2 regions of the Streptomyces sp. Ac-502 genome follow, and region 2 is predicted to be linked to the other one. Evidence: predicted binding sites of a transcription regulator. Region 2 holds the regulator's gene; the other holds the start of a gene.
What was found. Region 2 encodes HrcA, which represses chaperone genes, less so after heat shock. Its sites were predicted from a motif close to TTNGCACTCNGNNNNNCNGAGTGCNAA; they were not measured.
Positions count from the first base shown of each region.

Region 1: the regulator HrcA is predicted to act here: its motif matches at 2,710-2,736, upstream of groL (chaperonin GroEL).

Region 1 is NZ_JBHFFO010000001.1:6,265,980-6,273,723, reverse strand. It holds gene ACEXOX_RS28690 (SDR family NAD(P)-dependent oxidoreductase) at 1-782, opposite strand, end outside; gene groL (chaperonin GroEL) at 934-2,559, opposite strand; gene ACEXOX_RS28680 (cold-shock protein) at 2,987-3,190, opposite strand; gene ACEXOX_RS28675 (MoaD/ThiS family protein) at 3,629-3,907, opposite strand; gene thrC (threonine synthase) at 4,139-5,428, opposite strand; SAM riboswitch class I at 5,446-5,603, opposite strand; gene ACEXOX_RS28665 (glucosyl-3-phosphoglycerate synthase) at 5,768-6,715, shown strand; gene ACEXOX_RS28660 (trehalose-6-phosphate synthase) at 6,816-7,744, shown strand, end outside.
Region 2 is NZ_JBHFFO010000001.1:3,879,282-3,887,025, forward strand. It holds gene ACEXOX_RS17595 (hypothetical protein) at 1-329, opposite strand, end outside; gene ACEXOX_RS17600 (OsmC family protein) at 527-955, shown strand; partial or broken gene ACEXOX_RS17605 (16S rRNA (uracil(1498)-N(3))-methyltransferase) at 1,051-1,793, opposite strand; gene ACEXOX_RS17610 (nitronate monooxygenase) at 1,790-2,941, opposite strand; gene dnaJ (molecular chaperone DnaJ) at 3,221-4,357, opposite strand; gene hrcA (heat-inducible transcriptional repressor HrcA) at 4,358-5,374, opposite strand; gene ACEXOX_RS17625 (MBL fold metallo-hydrolase) at 5,627-6,361, shown strand; gene ACEXOX_RS17630 (DUF3097 domain-containing protein) at 6,390-7,223, shown strand; partial or broken gene ACEXOX_RS17635 (Uma2 family endonuclease) at 7,201-7,744, opposite strand, start outside.

The sequences.
Region 1 (7,744 bases), 2.4 Mb from region 2:
GCCACCGCGTCGGCGATCTCCTCGGGCCGCGCGAACCGGCCCGCCGCCGTCTGCGCCCGCAGCTTCTCCGCCTCCGCCACGCCGATGTCCGAGCCCGCGAACATCGGCGTCTCGACGTAGCCGGGGCTGACCGAGTTGACGCGGATCCGGCGCCCGGCGAGCGCCGCCGCGAGCGTCCTGGCGAGGTTGAGCGCGGCGGCCTTGGTCGCGGAGTGAAGGGTGGCGTCCGCCTGCCCGCGTTGCACCAGCGACGAGGCGTTGATGACCACCACGCCGCCGTCCCGCAGCAGCGGGAGCGCCCGCTGGACGGTGAAGAAAACGCCCTTGAAGTTCACGCCGACCGCCTGGTCGAAGTCGGCCTCGGTGATCTCCTCGAAGGGCGCGGCGGCGTACCGGCCCGCATTGGCGAAGATGATGTCGAGGTGCCCGAAGCGGTCGCGCACCGCCTCGACCGCGGCGTCCAGGTCGGCGACGGAGGCCGTGTCGGCCCGTACGCCGAACACCCGGTCCGCCGCGGCACCGGCCGCCCACTGCCCCGCCCCCGTCGCATCCGCAACGGTTGCTTCGCCGCCCGTCACCGCCTCCCGCGCCTGCTCCCTCAGGTGCGCCACGGCAGTGTCGAGGCGGCGCTCGTCGCGGCCGCACACCACTACCCGCGCGCCGTCCGCGAGCAGCCGCCGCGCGGCTGCCAGGCCCACTCCGCTGCTGCCGCCGGTGACCAGGGCGACGGTGTCCGCGGTGAACCGGTCCGGTCGGGCGGTCTGCCCGTTTCGAGTCGTCATGGGGCGATCGTGCCCCGTCGGGCCGGGGGCGACGCAAGGACCGGCGTACGGAAGGACGTACCGGAGACCGCACCGCGAACGCCGCTGGGGCGGCACCCCCTGGGAGGAGGAGTGCCGCCCCAGCGACCTGAGGACAGATGATCCGGGAGGATCAGAAGTCCATGTCACCGCCCGGCATGCCGCCCGGAGCGCCGCCCGCGGCGGCCTTCTCCGGCTTGTCGGCGATGACGGCCTCGGTGGTCAGGAACAGCGCGGCGATCGACGCGGCGTTCTGCAGCGCGGAGCGCGTGACCTTGGCGGGGTCGATGATGCCCTCGGCGATCATGTCGACGTACTCGCCGGTCGCGGCGTTCAGACCGTGGCCGACGGCCAGGTTGCGCACCTTCTCCACCACGACGCCGCCCTCGAGGCCGCCGTTGACGGAGATCTGCTTCAGCGGGGCCTCCAGGGCCAGCTTCACAGCGGCGGCACCGGTGGCCTCGTCACCCTCCAGCTCCAGCTTCTCGAAGACCGAGGAGGCCTGCAGCAGGGCGACGCCACCGCCGGCGACGATGCCCTCCTCGACGGCCGCCTTCGCGTTGCGAACGGCGTCCTCGATGCGGTGCTTGCGCTCCTTGAGCTCGACCTCGGTGGCGGCACCGGCCTTGATGACGGCCACGCCGCCGGCCAGCTTCGCCAGACGCTCCTGGAGCTTCTCGCGGTCGTAGTCCGAGTCGCTGTTCTCGATCTCGGCGCGGATCTGGTTGACGCGGCCCTGGACCTGCTCGCTGTCACCGGCACCGTCGACGATGGTGGTCTCGTCCTTGGTGATGACGACCTTGCGGGCGCGGCCCAGCAGGTCGAGACCGGCGTTCTCCAGCTTGAGGCCGACCTCCTCGGAGATGACCGTGCCACCGGTGAGGATGGCGATGTCGCCGAGCATGGCCTTGCGGCGGTCGCCGAAGCCCGGGGCCTTGACGGCGACGGACTTGAAGGTGCCGCGGATCTTGTTGACGACCAGGGTCGACAGGGCCTCGCCCTCGACGTCCTCGGCGATGATCAGCAGCGGCTTGCCCGACTGCATGACCTTCTCCAGCAGCGGAAGGAGGTCCTTCACGTTGGAGATCTTCGAGTTGACGATGAGGATGTACGGGTCGTCGAGCGACGCCTCCATACGCTCCATGTCGGTGGCGAAGTACGCCGAGATGTAGCCCTTGTCGAAGCGCATACCCTCGGTGAGCTCCAGCTCCAGACCGAAGGTCTGGGACTCCTCGACGGTGATGACGCCTTCCTTGCCGACCTTGTCCATGGCCTCGGCGATCAGCTCGCCGATCTGGGTGTCGGCGGCGGAGATGGAGGCGGTCGAAGCGATCTGCTCCTTGGTCTCCACGTCCTTGGCCTGCTCCAGCAGGGCGGCGGAGACGGCCTCGACGGCACGCTCGATGCCGCGCTTGAGGGCCATCGGGTTGGCGCCGGCGGCCACGTTGCGCAGGCCCTCGCGGACCAGGGCCTGGGCCAGGACGGTCGCGGTCGTCGTGCCGTCACCGGCGACGTCGTCCGTCTTCTTCGCGACCTCCTTGACCAGCTCGGCGCCGATCTTCTCGTACGGGTCCTCGAGCTCGATCTCCTTGGCGATGGAGACACCATCGTTGGTGATCGTGGGGGCGCCCCACTTCTTCTCGAGGACGACGTTGCGGCCCTTGGGGCCAAGGGTGACCTTGACGGCGTCGGCGAGCTGGTTCATCCCGCGCTCGAGACCGCGCCGTGCCTCCTCGTCGAACGCGATGATCTTGGCCATGTGAAGTGGTCCTCCCGGACTGGGGTCCCCCCGGACTGCGTCTGGGGGAGGGTGGATACTCCGGACCGCGCTGGCGCCCGCGACGGACGGTTCACGAGCCGGTGGTTCCTTGCCCCACCTGCCCGCGGACCTCACCGAGTCGGTCCTTAGCTGTCACTCTCACTCGTAGAGTGCTAACGCAATGATTAGCACTCGGCCCCTTAGAGTGCAAGCGGCTTCGCAGAAGCCTCGTATAGGGGTGGCGGCCGGGCGACGGGAGGGCGCAAGCGCGTCGGCGGGAGCCATCCCCATCGAGTCCAGGTGTCAAACCGGGCGCGGCCCGATGACCTGGCACTCCCCCGCATCGGCCCCCGCCCCACCCAAACACAGAAGGCCCGCGCCCCCCGCAGGGGACGCGGACCTTCGTACGCAGCAGTCGGTCGGCGCTTCAGCCGGCCACGCGGACCATGTCCGCCTGCGGCCCTTTCTGGCCCTGCGAGATCTCGAACTCGACCCGCTGACCCTCCTCAAGGGTGCGGTAACCGTCCATCTGGATCGCGCTGTAGTGGACGAATACATCCGCACCACCGTCGACCGCGATGAAGCCGTACCCCTTCTCCGCGTTGAACCACTTGACGGTGCCCTGAGCCATGCCTAACTCCCCTATTACTGGCCCTTGCACAGGACCGCACTCCGCGGACCCGGGTCAGACCTCACCCCCGACAGGAGGGGGTGTGCGCCGGAACGCGTCGACCGCCGCTGAATGTATCTGTCCAACTGCCCAGCGCAACAGGTCAGTCGGACGAGAATTCTTCTCGCGAACAATCGTAAATATACGAAGAAAAGCCCATACGTCAGGGCAAGTCGGGCCGGGCAAAGCTCACCAACACGACAAAACATGTCCACACTTCGCGCACAACTTGCCGGGCCTTCATCGGCGTTCGGCGTGCGCTGGACGAGGAATCACCACAACTGTATCGCCTTTAACAACACGGAATCGCCCCGTCCGCTTCATGGCGGAGGGGGCGATTCCAGCCGTTGGCCCCGGGAAGGGCCGAAAAAGATCGTTACGGCGTCCCAGGCGGCCGGCTCAGCAGCCGCCGGCCACCGCCGGGATGATCGAGACGCCCGCGCCGTCCGGCGTCGGCGTCGCCAGGCCCTGCTCGAAGCGCACGTCGTCGTCGTTGACGTAGACGTTCACGAAGCGGCGCAGCTTGCCGGTGTCGTCCAGGACACGGGCCGCGATACCGGCGTGGTTCCGCTCCAGGTTCTCGATGACCTCGGAGAGGGTCGCGCCCTCGGCGGCGACCTCGGCCTGGCCGTCGGTGTAGGTGCGCAGGATGGTCGGGATGCGGACGTTGACGCTCATGGTGTGCTGCCTTCCAGATCGCGGGAGGGTGCGGAGGGGCGCGGGCGCGGGCGTACCGATGGCCGCGGGGGCGGACGGAGGTACGCCGGCGCGCGCTGATGGGTACGGATGCGCGTCGACGGGTGCGGTCGCGTACCGACGCGTATCGGTGTGTGCCGACGCGTGCCGGTGTGCGCCGACGCGTACGGGTGCGCGCGACCGCGTACGGGTGTGTACGGCCGCGCGCGGCGGTCAGCCCGCCAGGCCGGCGGCGCGGAACGCTTCCAGGCTCGGGCGGATGGTGGCCGAGGGCCCGGTCGTGGGCGCCACGGCGTCCAGCGTCTTGAGCCCGTCGCCGGTGTTGAGCACGACGGTGGTCAGCGCCGGGTCGAGCAGCCCGTTCTCGATCAGCTTCTTCGTCACGCCCACGGTCACGCCGCCGGCGGTCTCGGCGAAGATGCCCTCCGTACGGGCCAGCAGCTTGATCGCGTCGACCACCTGCTCGTCGTCGACGTCCTCGACCGCGCCGCCGGTGCGCCGGGCGATGTCGAGCACGTACGGGCCGTCGGCCGGGTTGCCGATGGCCAGCGACTTGGCGATGGTGTCCGGCTTCTGCGGCCGTACGACGTCGTGGCCCGCCTTGAAGGCGGTGGAGACCGGGGAACAGCCCTCGGCCTGGGCACCGAAGATCTTGTACGGCTTGTCCTCGACCAGGCCGAGCGCGATCAGCTCCTTCAGCCCCTTGTCGATCTTCGTGAGCTGGGAGCCGGAGGCGATCGGGATGACGATCTGGTCCGGCAGCCGCCAGCCGAGCTGCTCGCAGATCTCGTACGCGAGGGTCTTGGAGCCCTCGCCGTAGTACGGGCGCAGGTTGACGTTGACGAAGCCCCAGCCCTCGCCGAGCGGGTCGCCGATCAGTTCCGAGCAGAAGCGGTTGACGTCGTCGTAGGTGCCCTCGATGCCGACCAGCTCGCCGCCGTAGACCGCGGCCATGACGACCTTGCCCGCCTCCAGGTCGTGCGGGATGAACACGCAGGAGCGGAAGCCGGCCCGGGCCGCCGCCGCGCCGACCGCCCCGGCGAGGTTGCCGGTGGAGGAGCAGGACAGGGTGGTGAAGCCGAAGGCGCGGGCGGCCTCGACGGCGATGGCGACGACGCGGTCCTTGAAGGAGTGCGTCGGGTTGCCGGAGTCGTCCTTGACGTACAGGCCGCCGGTGACGCCCAGCTCACGGGCCAGGTTGTCGGCCTTGACCAGCTTGGTCAGGCCGGGGTTGAGGTTGGGCTTGTCCGCGACGTCGGCCGGGACGGGCAGCAGCGGCGCGTACCGCCAGATGTTGTTGGGGCCCGCCTCGATCCGCTCGCGCAGACCCTCGGGGTCGCCGGCCGGCAGGTCGTACGCCACTTCCAGCGGCCCGAAGCAGGACACGCAGGCGAAGATCGGTCCGAGGTCGAAGCGCTCGCCGCACTCGCGGCAGGACAGGGCGACGGCGGGGCCGAGGGAGACGCTGGTGGACGGGGTGCTTTCGACGGACTGCACAGCCATGGAGGCGAGGCCCTTTCTCCTCATCTTCCTCGCGACGCATCTCGCCGCGAGACGGAATTGGCACCTTCCCGAGCCGGGAGCCTCGCGGGCCGCACACACTGTGCGGCGACGGAGACCGGCTGGAGGGTTGCCGGGGCTTCAACGGGCCGTGTCCCTCTGCCCCTCTGGATGAGCGGTATGGCGCTGGGCCGGAGCCCAGGCGTTTGTCGCGCCGACCCCGGCATGTCCGGGGCGTTCGCGTTGTTCAAGACTGTAACCGAAGGGCCGGGCGGTCGAGACAGCCGTCCGCACCGCGAGATGGATCACATTCGCTGGTCCGGGAACGAAGGAGACGCGCACGTGCTGGAAGAGGTGGAGCGCTGGCTGGCCGGCCGGTCCTGGTCGGCCGTGGACCGCCCGCTCGACCGGCTGCTGGCCGCGAAGCGCGAGACGGGACAGACGGTCTCCGTCGTGCTGCCCGCGCTCGACGAGGAGGCGACGGTCGGGGCGATCGTCGAGGCGATCCGTACGGGGCTGATGACGCCGTCGGTGCCGCTCGTCGACGAGCTGGTGGTGCTGGACTCCGGTTCCACGGACGGTACGGCCAAGGTCGCGGCCGAGGCGGGCGCGCGGGTCGTCCACCGGGACGAGGTGCTGCCGCGGCTGCCCGCGCTGCCCGGCAAGGGCGAGGTGCTGTGGCGCTCCCTGCTGGCGACCGGCGGTGACATCGTCTGCTTCGTCGACGCCGACCTGCGCGAATTCGACCCGGGCTTCGTCTCCGGGATCGTCGGCCCGCTGCTGACCGACCCGGACGTGCAGTTCGTCAAGGGCATGTACGACCGTCCGCTCGGCGAGGCGGCGGGCCAGGGCGGCCGGGTCACCGAGCTGGTCGCCCGGCCGCTGCTGAACCTGCACTGGCCGCAGCTCGCCGGGTTCGTGCAGCCGCTCGGCGGGGAGTACGCGGCCCGCCGGTCGCTGCTGGAGCGGCTGCCGTTCCCGGTGGGTTACGGCGTGGAGCTGGGCCTGCTGGTCGACGCGCTGCACACGGTGGGGCTGGACGCGCTGGCGCAGGTGGACATCGGTGTGCGCAAGCACCGCCATCAGAGCGGCCAGGCGCTCGGCAGGATGGCGGCGGCCATCTACCGCACCGCGCAGCTGCGGCTGGCCCGCGGCCATCTGGTGCGCCCGCGGCTGACCCAGTTCGAGCGCGGTGAGACCGGTTTCGTGCCGCGCACCTGGGACGTGGACACCGAGGAGCGGCCGCCGATGGCGGAGATACCGGAGTACGCGGAGCGCCGGGCGGCGTGACGCCGCCGGTCCGGAGCCCGGTTCCGGCGCGGCGTGAACCGTGACGTTCCGCCTCCGCTCCGCACGTTTGAGCGGATGGGTGGCGGGCTAGTCTCGCAACATGGTTTCCGAGCGTTCTGGTGCCAAGGTTCTCGTCGCGTCCAACCGCGGTCCGGTCTCGTACACGAAGGGGGACGACGGCGCGCTGACCGCGAAACGCGGTGGTGGCGGGCTGGTCTCCGGGCTCTCCGCGATCGGCCCGGACGCGGGTGCGGTGTGGGTGTGCGCCGCCCTGGGCGACGGCGACCGCGCGGCCGCCCGCCGCAGCGGCGGCCACCTGGACCCCGCCGACACGGGCGGCCAGCCCGTACGCATGCTGGACATCCCCGCCGACGTCTTCACCGACGCCTACAACGGCATCGCGAACTCGGTGCTGTGGTTCGTCCACCACATGCTCTACCAGACGCCGCTGGAGCCCTCCTTCGACGACGCGTTCCGCGCGCGGTGGGCGTCGTACGAGGCGTACAACGCGGCCTTCGCGGACGCGCTCGCCGACGAGGCCGCGCCCGGCGCCGTGGTGCTCGTGCAGGACTACCACCTCACGCTGGTGCCGGGGCTGCTCCGCGCCCGCCGCCCCGACCTGCGCATCGGCCACTTCTCCCACACGCCGTGGGCGCCCGCCGACTACTTCCGGATGCTGCCGGACGACGTGGCCGAGGCGGTGCTGCTCGGGATGCTGGGCGGCGACCGCGCCGCGTTCCTGACGCGGCGCTGGGCCGAGGCGTTCGCGGAGTGCTGCGTGGCGGTGCTGGGCGCCGAGGTGACGCGCGACGGGGACGGCGGGCTGAGCATCGTCCACGAGGGCCGGACGACGCGGCTCGGCGTGCACGGTCTGGGCGCGGACGCGGAATTCCTGCGGGAGCGGGCGCACCGGCCCGACGTGGACGAGCGGCTGGCGGCGCTGCGCGAGCAGATCGGCGGGCCGGACCGGAAGACGATCGTCCGGGTGGACCGTACGGAGCTGTCCAAGAACATCGTGCGCGGGCTGCG
Region 2 (7,744 bases):
ATGGCGACCGACTTCTGTTGCGCGGTGGCCGTCGGGTTCACAGTGGCCCGCTGATCGCCCTGGAGCGTCGCCGTACAGCTCAGCCAGCTCACGTTCACGCCGATGCGCTCCAGCGCGCGCGTCCCCGCCTGGTCGGTGGTGACGGCGACCGACGAGGTGTTCAGCCCGCCCGCGGGCTCGCAGGCGGACACCCCGACGATCGCGGCGCCCACGGTGCCCGCCACCGCGAGCAGCCTGCCGCGCCGGGTCCGGCGGGACCGGCACCGGCCGGTCCGCGCGTACCGCTCCCGCCCGTGCCGTACGTCTCGTAAGCGCCCTATGGCCCGCATGCCCGGCAGCTTCCCACCGCCGCAGGCGGACCGACAGCCCCGGCTCGGCCACTGTGCGCCGGTCCCGTACGGGCTCGCGTTCCGGCTCGTACGGAGTGCGGCGCTCCGGCTGTCCGGGGCCCGCGGCACACCGCGCCGGCTTCACTAAGCTGATCGTGCACAGCCCGCCGTCACCCCACGACCAGGAGTCATCCACCATGGCAACGACCCGCACCGCGCAGACCCACTGGGAAGGCAACCTGATGGAGGGCAAGGGCAGCGTCGCCCTCGCCTCCTCCAACGTCGGCACCTTCGACGTGAACTGGCCGGCCCGCGCCGAGCAGCCGAACGGCGTCACCAGCCCCGAGGAGCTGATCGCGGCGGCCCACTCGTCCTGCTACTCGATGGCCTTCTCGCACGGCCTGGCCGGCAAGGGCTACACCGTCGCCGCGCTGGACACCAAGGCCGACGTGACCTTCCAGCCGGGCGAGGGCATCACCGGCATCGTGCTGACCCTCAAGGCCAGCGTGCCCGGTCTGTCCGAAGAGGACTTCCAGGCCGCGGCCGAGGACGCGAAGAAGAACTGCCCGGTGAGCCAGGCGCTGGCCGGCGTCAAGAACATCACCCTCCACGCCGAGCTGGTCTGATCCGGCGGCAGCGGTGAGCGGCGGAGCCGCGGCGTCACGCGCGCCGCGGCCCCGCCGCCGTCCGTCGCCTCTCCCGCGCCGACCAGAGGCCCGGGTCAGCTCCAGCGGCCGGTACGGCCCAGCAGCAGCGCGGTGGCCGCCGTACCCGCCGTCGACGTCCGCAGTACGCTCCATCCGAGCCGGTACGCCTTGGCGCCCGCCTCCTCGAAGGCCGCCAACTCCTCCGGCGACACGCCCCTTCGGGGCCGACCACGAGCACGATCCGCCCGCTCGACGGCAGTTCGGCGGCGGCCAGCGGTGCGCTGCCCGCGTCGCGGTCCTCGTGCAGTACGGCGGCGAACTCCGCCTCCGCGAGGAGAGCCGCGACCTGCTTCGTCGACATCGGGTCGGCGACCTCGGGAAAGCGCAGCCGGCGTGCCTGCTTGCCCGCCTCGCGGGCGGTGTTGCGCCACTTGGCGAGGGACTTCGCGGCCCGCTCGCCCTTCCACTGCGTGATGCACCGGGACGCGGCCCACGGGACGATGGCGTCCACGCCGGTCTCCGTCATGGTCTCCACGGCCAGTTCGCCGCGGTCGCCCTTGGGGAGCGCCTGGACGACGGTGATGCGCGGCGCCGGCTCCGGTTCGGTCTGCGTACCGGTCACCTCGACGACGAGGCGGTCCTTGCCCTCGGCGGCCCGCACCACGCCCACCGCGCCGCTGCCCTGCCCGTCCGTCAGCACCACGGGTTCCCCCGCACGGAGCCGCCGTACGGAGACCGCGTGCCTTCCCTCGGGACCGTCCAGCACGGTCTCCCCCGTACCCGGGACGCTCTCGACGAGAAACACCGGCGCCGTCACAGCACACCTCCCGGCTCACCCGGGAGCCCCGGACCGGCCTGACAGCTCTCCTGCGCGCCGGACCCGCGCACGTCGTCCCGGCCCGATCCGGCGCGTGCCGCCTCCAGTTCGGCCACCAGCACCTCGACCAGCTGCCCGGCCGGCATCTCCCGCGCCATCCGGTGCCCCTGGCCCGCCCACAGGGCCATGCCCTGCGCGTCACCGGTCTTGGCGGCGGCCTTGCGCAGGCCCGAGGTGAGGTGGTGGACGGCCGGGTAGGCGGCCGGGGCGTACGGGCCGTGCTCGCGCAGGAAACGGTTCACCAGGCTGCGGGCCGGGCGCCCGGAGAAGGCCCTGGTCAGCTCGGTACGCGTGAACAGGGGGTTGGTCATCGCCTGCTTGTGCAGCGGGTTCGCGCCCGACTCCGGGGTGACCAGGAACGCCGTACCGAGCTGCGCCATCGACGCGCCCGCCGCCAGCACCGCGGCGATCTGCGAGCCACGCATCAGACCGCCCGCCGCGACGATCGGTATCTGCACGGCCTCCCGCACCTGCCCGATCAGCGACAGCAGTCCGACCCCGGCGCCGGTGCCGTCGGCCTGCGGGTCGTCGCGGTGGGTGCCCTGGTGGCCGCCGGCCTCTATGCCCTGGACACAGACCGCGTCGGCGCCGGACCACTGCGCGGCCTGCGCCTCGGCCGCCGTGGTGGCGGTGACGATCGTGAACGTGCCGACTTTGGCGAATCCGTCGAGAACGGCGCGCGACGGACACCCGAAGTGGAAGGAGACGACCGGCACCGGGTCCTCGCGCAGGATGGCGAGCTTCGCCTCGTACCCGTCGTCGACGCCTTCGTACGGGTCGACGTCGTCCAGCGCGGTCTCGTACCAGGCCGACTCGCCCGCGAGCTGCTCACGGTAGACCTCGACGGCCGCGTTCTCGGCGAGCGAGGGCTGCGGCATGAAGAGGTTCACGCCGAAGGGGCGGTCGGTGAGCCCGCGCAGCTGTTTGATCTCCTGATACATGCCGTCCGCGGTCTTGTACCCGGCGGCCAGGAAGCCGAGTCCGCCGGCTCCGCTGACGGCGGCGGCCAGCTCCGGGCGGGCGACGCCGCCTGCCATGGGGGCCTGCGCGATCGGATAGCGGCAGAGATCGGTCAGCGCTGTGGGCATGACCACATCGTGTCACGCCGCACGCGGGGACCCGAACCGGGCCCGGACCCACCAAGATCAAACACGTCCGGCGATCAGGGCAGTTCGGGCAGGGGCCCGGGGCATCAGGGGCACCGGACGGCGAACGGCGGCCGGGCTCCTGCCCGACCGCCGCCGTATGCCGTACGGGGGTCACCGCCCGTTGAAGGCGTCCTTCAACCGCGAGAACAACCCCTGCTGCCCCGGCCGACAGCGCCTGCCCGGAGGACAACCCCCGGACCCCCGGGCACAACGACACGCCTACCGCCCGTTAAAAGCGTCCTTCAACCGCGAGAACAACCCCTGCTGCCCCGGCTGGAACTGTCCCGTCGGGCGTTCCTCGCCGCGGAGCTTCGCGAGGCGCCGCAGCAGTTCCTCCTGCTCCGCGTCCAGCTTGGACGGCGTGATGACCTCGACGTGCACGATGAGGTCGCCGCGCCCGTTGCCGCGCAGATGCGTGACGCCGCGGCCGTGCAGCGGGATCGACTGGCCGGACTGGGTGCCGGGCCGGATGTCGATCTCCTCGATGCCGTCCAGCGTCTCCAGCGGGCACTTGGTGCCCAGCGCCGCCGCCGTCATCGGGATGGTGACCGTGCAGTGCAGGTCGTCGCCGCGCCGCTGGAACGTCGGGTGCGCCAGTTCGTGGATCTCCACGTACAGGTCGCCGGCCGGGCCGCCGCCGGGGCCGACCTCGCCCTCGCCCGCGAGCTGGATGCGGGTGCCGTTGTCCACACCGGCCGGGATCTTGACCGTCAGCGTGCGGCGCGAGCGGATGCGGCCGTCACCGGCGCACTCCGGGCACGGGGTCGGCACGACCGTACCGAAGCCCTGGCACTGCGGGCACGGCCGCGAGGTCATGACCTGACCCAGGAAGGACCGGGTGACCTGCGAGACCTCACCGCGGCCGCGGCACATGTCACAGGTCTGCGCCGAGGTGCCCGGCGCCGCGCCCTCGCCCGAACAGGTCGTACAGACGACGGCGGTGTCCACCTGGATGTCCTTGGTGGTCCCGAAGGCCGCCTCGTCCAGTTCGACATCCAGCCGGATCATGGCGTCCTGGCCGCGCCGCGTACGGGACCGCGGTCCGCGCTGCGACGCCGTGCCGAAGAACGCGTCCATGATGTCGGAGAAGTTGCCGAAGCCCGCGCCGAAGCCGCCGGCCCCGCCGCCGCCACCCGCCTGCGAGAGGGGGTCGCCGCCGAGGTCGTAGACCTGCTTCTTCTGCGGGTCCGACAGCACCTCGTAAGCGGCGTTGATCTCCTTGAACCGCTCCTGGGTCTTCGGATCGGGGTTCACATCCGGGTGCAGCTCGCGGGCCAGCCGCCGGAAAGCCTTCTTGATCTCGTCCTGCGAGGCATCGCGTCGTACGCCCAGGACCGCGTAATAGTCCGTGGCCACTTACGACTCCGCGAGGATCTGTCCGACGTAACGTGCCACTGCGCGTACCGCTCCCATCGTTCCGGGGTAGTCCATGCGGGTCGGTCCGACCACGCCGAGTTTGGCGACTGCCTCGTCGCCCGAACCGTAGCCGACCGCGACGACCGATGTGGACGTCAGGCCCTCATGGGCATTCTCATGCCCGATGCGTACGGTCATGCCGGAGTCCTTGGCCTCCCCCAGCAGTTTGAGGAGCACCACCTGCTCCTCCAGGGCCTCCAGCACCGGCCGGATGGTCAGTGGGAAATCGTGCCCGAAGCGCGTGAGATTGGCGGTACCGCCGATCATCAGCCGCTCCTCGGTCTCCTCCACCAGAGTCTCCAGCAACACCGACAGGACTGTCGAGACCGTGCCCCGGTCCTCCTGCTCGAAGGAGTCCGGGAGATCCTGCACGAGCTGCGGCACGTCCGTGAACCGCCGCCCCACCACGCGGCTGTTCAGCCGCGCCCGCAGGTCCGCCAAGGAGGTCTCGCCGAACGGCGCCGGACAGTCCACCATGCGCTGCTCGACCCGGCCGGTGTCCGTGATCAGGACCAGCATCAGCCGGGCCGGTGCCAGCGACAGCAGCTCCACGTGCCGCACCGTGGACCGGGTCAGCGACGGGTACTGCACGACGGCGACCTGCCGCGTCAGCTGCGCCAGCAGCCGTACCGTACGGCCCACCACGTCGTCGAGGTCGACGGCGCCGTCCAGGAAGTTCTGGATGGCGCGTCGCTCGGGGCTGGAAAGCGGCTTGACGCCGGCCAGCTTGTCGACGAAGAGGCGGTAACCCTTGTCCGTCGGGATGCGCCCGGCGCTGGTGTGCGGCTGGGCGATGAAGCCCTCGTCCTCCAGCGCGGCCATGTCGTTGCGGACCGTGGCGGGTGAGACACCGAGCTGGTGCCGCTGGGTCAGCGCCTTGGAGCCGACCGGCTCCTCGGTCCCGACATAGTCCTGGACGATGGCGCGCAGCACTTCGAGCCTGCGTTCACTGAGCATCGCGCACACCTCCAGTCCGGCCGTGTCACCGGCGCGCGGCCGGGTTCTTCCGGGTCGTCTTCCCTGGCACTCATCAGGGCCGAGTGCCAGACCCTGACCAAGTGTACGGCCGGGTCGCACGGGCAGGGCAAGGGCGGCGGTACCGGAGTCGCGCTCCGGGGTCCCGCGAAACGCGTACCCCGGGCACCGGCGGGCACTCTGAATCCCCCGGTCCGGCGGGCAACGCTATCGCGATACGGCTAGCGTCGCGGTATGCGTACGACTTGGGAAGAGGCGGGGTGGGAACGGCTCGGCGCGGGCGTCGGGCGGCGCCGGATGCCGGGCTGGGACGAGACGGCCGGTGCCGTCGTCGGCTCGTCCGGCGTGCTGATCGTCGACACCGGCGCCACCCTCCGCGACGGCGCCGAGCTGCGTCGGCAACTGCGCGACATCGCGGGACGGAACGTGACACATGTCGCGCTGACCCATCCCCACTTCGATCATGTGCTGGGCGCCGCGGCCTTCGCGGGCGTCCAGGTCTTCGGCGCGGCCGGGCTCGACGAGTTCCTGCCGCGCGCCCGGGACGACCTGCGGCGCGACGCGGTGTCGCACGGCGTGGACCCGGACGCCGCCGCGGAGGCCGCCGACCTCCTCGTCCGCCCGCACCACCTGGTCTCCGGCGAACGCACCGTCGACCTCGGCGACCGGCAGGTCGTGCTCGCCAACGTCGGCCCCGGCCACACCGCGTACGACCTGGTCGTCCTGGCCCCCGGCACGCACGGCTCGCCCCCGGTCGTCTTCTGCGGCGACCTGGTCGAGGAGTCCGGCGCGCCCCAGGCCGGGCCGGACGCGGTCCCCGGCCAGTGGCCGGCCGCCCTGGACCGGCTGCTGGCCCTCGGCGGCGAGGACGCGGTGTACGTGCCCGGGCACGGAGCTGTCGTGGATGCCCGATTCGTCCGTGACCAACGCGACGCGCTGAGCCGCCGCTTCGGCGTGTCGCGGCACTGACCGGCCATCCCTTCTTATCGTCTGTCCAATGCGCAGCAGAGAGTACGGCCCGGACCTCACCCCGCCGTGGAAGAAGCAGCAGCCGGCCCCCGAGGTCGAGGCCGAGCCGGACCTCGTCGTCGAGGAAGCCGTCACGGGGTTCTGCGGCGCGGTCGTCCGCTGCGAGAAGACCGCCGAGGGCCCGACCGTCACCCTGGAGGACCGCTTCGGCAAACACCGGGTCTTCCCGATGCCCCCGCGCGGCTTCCTCCTGGACGGCAAGCCCGTCACCCTAGTACGGCCCTCTTCGCGCCCCGCGGCGCGCGGACCGGCCCGTACGGCGTCCGGCTCGCTGGCCGTCCCCGGCGCCCGCGCACGGGTCGCCCGCGCCGGGCGCATCTACGTGGAAGGGCGCCACGACGCCGAGCTGGTGGAACGCGTCTGGGGCGACGACCTGCGCATCGAGGGCGTCGTCGTCGAATACCTCGAAGGCGTCGACGACCTCCCGGCCATCGTCCGCTCCTTCTCCCCCGGCCCGGACGCCCGCCTCGGCGTCCTCGTCGACCACCTCGTCCCCGGCTCGAAGGAGTCCCGCATCGCGGCCTCCGTCACGGACGAGAACGTCCTGGTCGTCGGCCACCCGTACATCGACGTCTGGGAAGCGGTGAAACCGTCCGCGGTGGGCATCCCCGCCTGGCCGTCCGTCCCCCGCGGCCAGGACTGGAAGACGGGCGTGTGCCGGGCTTTGGGCTGGCCGGAGAACACGGGCGCGGCCTGGCAGCGGATCCTCGCCTCGGTCCACTCCTACAAGGACATCGAACCGGCGCTGCTGGGGCGAGTGGAGGAACTGATCGACTTCGTCACGGCCGGGAGTGCGGCTTAGCGTCGGGGAGGGTCTGGAACTCGCTGGTGTCCATCTCGATGCCGAGGATGTCCAGTGGCAGCGCATCACCGAACTTGGTGATGCGCTGCACCGAGTAGTCGGCGTCCTCGCCGCTGCCGCCAGGCTCGGTGAGGAGGACGCACTGAGCCATGATGGGGTCGATGATCAGGTAGGCGGGGATGTCGCCTGCGGCGTAGATGTTGCGCTTGAGGCGGTAGTCGCGGTCGACGCTGTTCTTCGAGACGACTTCGACGAGCAGCGTGACCAGTTCGGGGGCAGCAGCCGTCCCGATTCAGGTCCGGCATCGCGATCCAGCACGACGAGGTCCGGCTGCGGCTCACTGGTTTCGCGCAGGAGGTCGATGTCCTGCGTCTGGAGACAGTCCCATTTCTGGTCCGGGATCTGTCGCAACACCCTCAACACGATCCGGTTGTGCACCAGATCAGGGCCGGCCATCATCACGATTTCCCCCGCAGGAGCTCCGCCTTGAATTCTTCGGGAACCTCAAGTTCGTCGAAGAA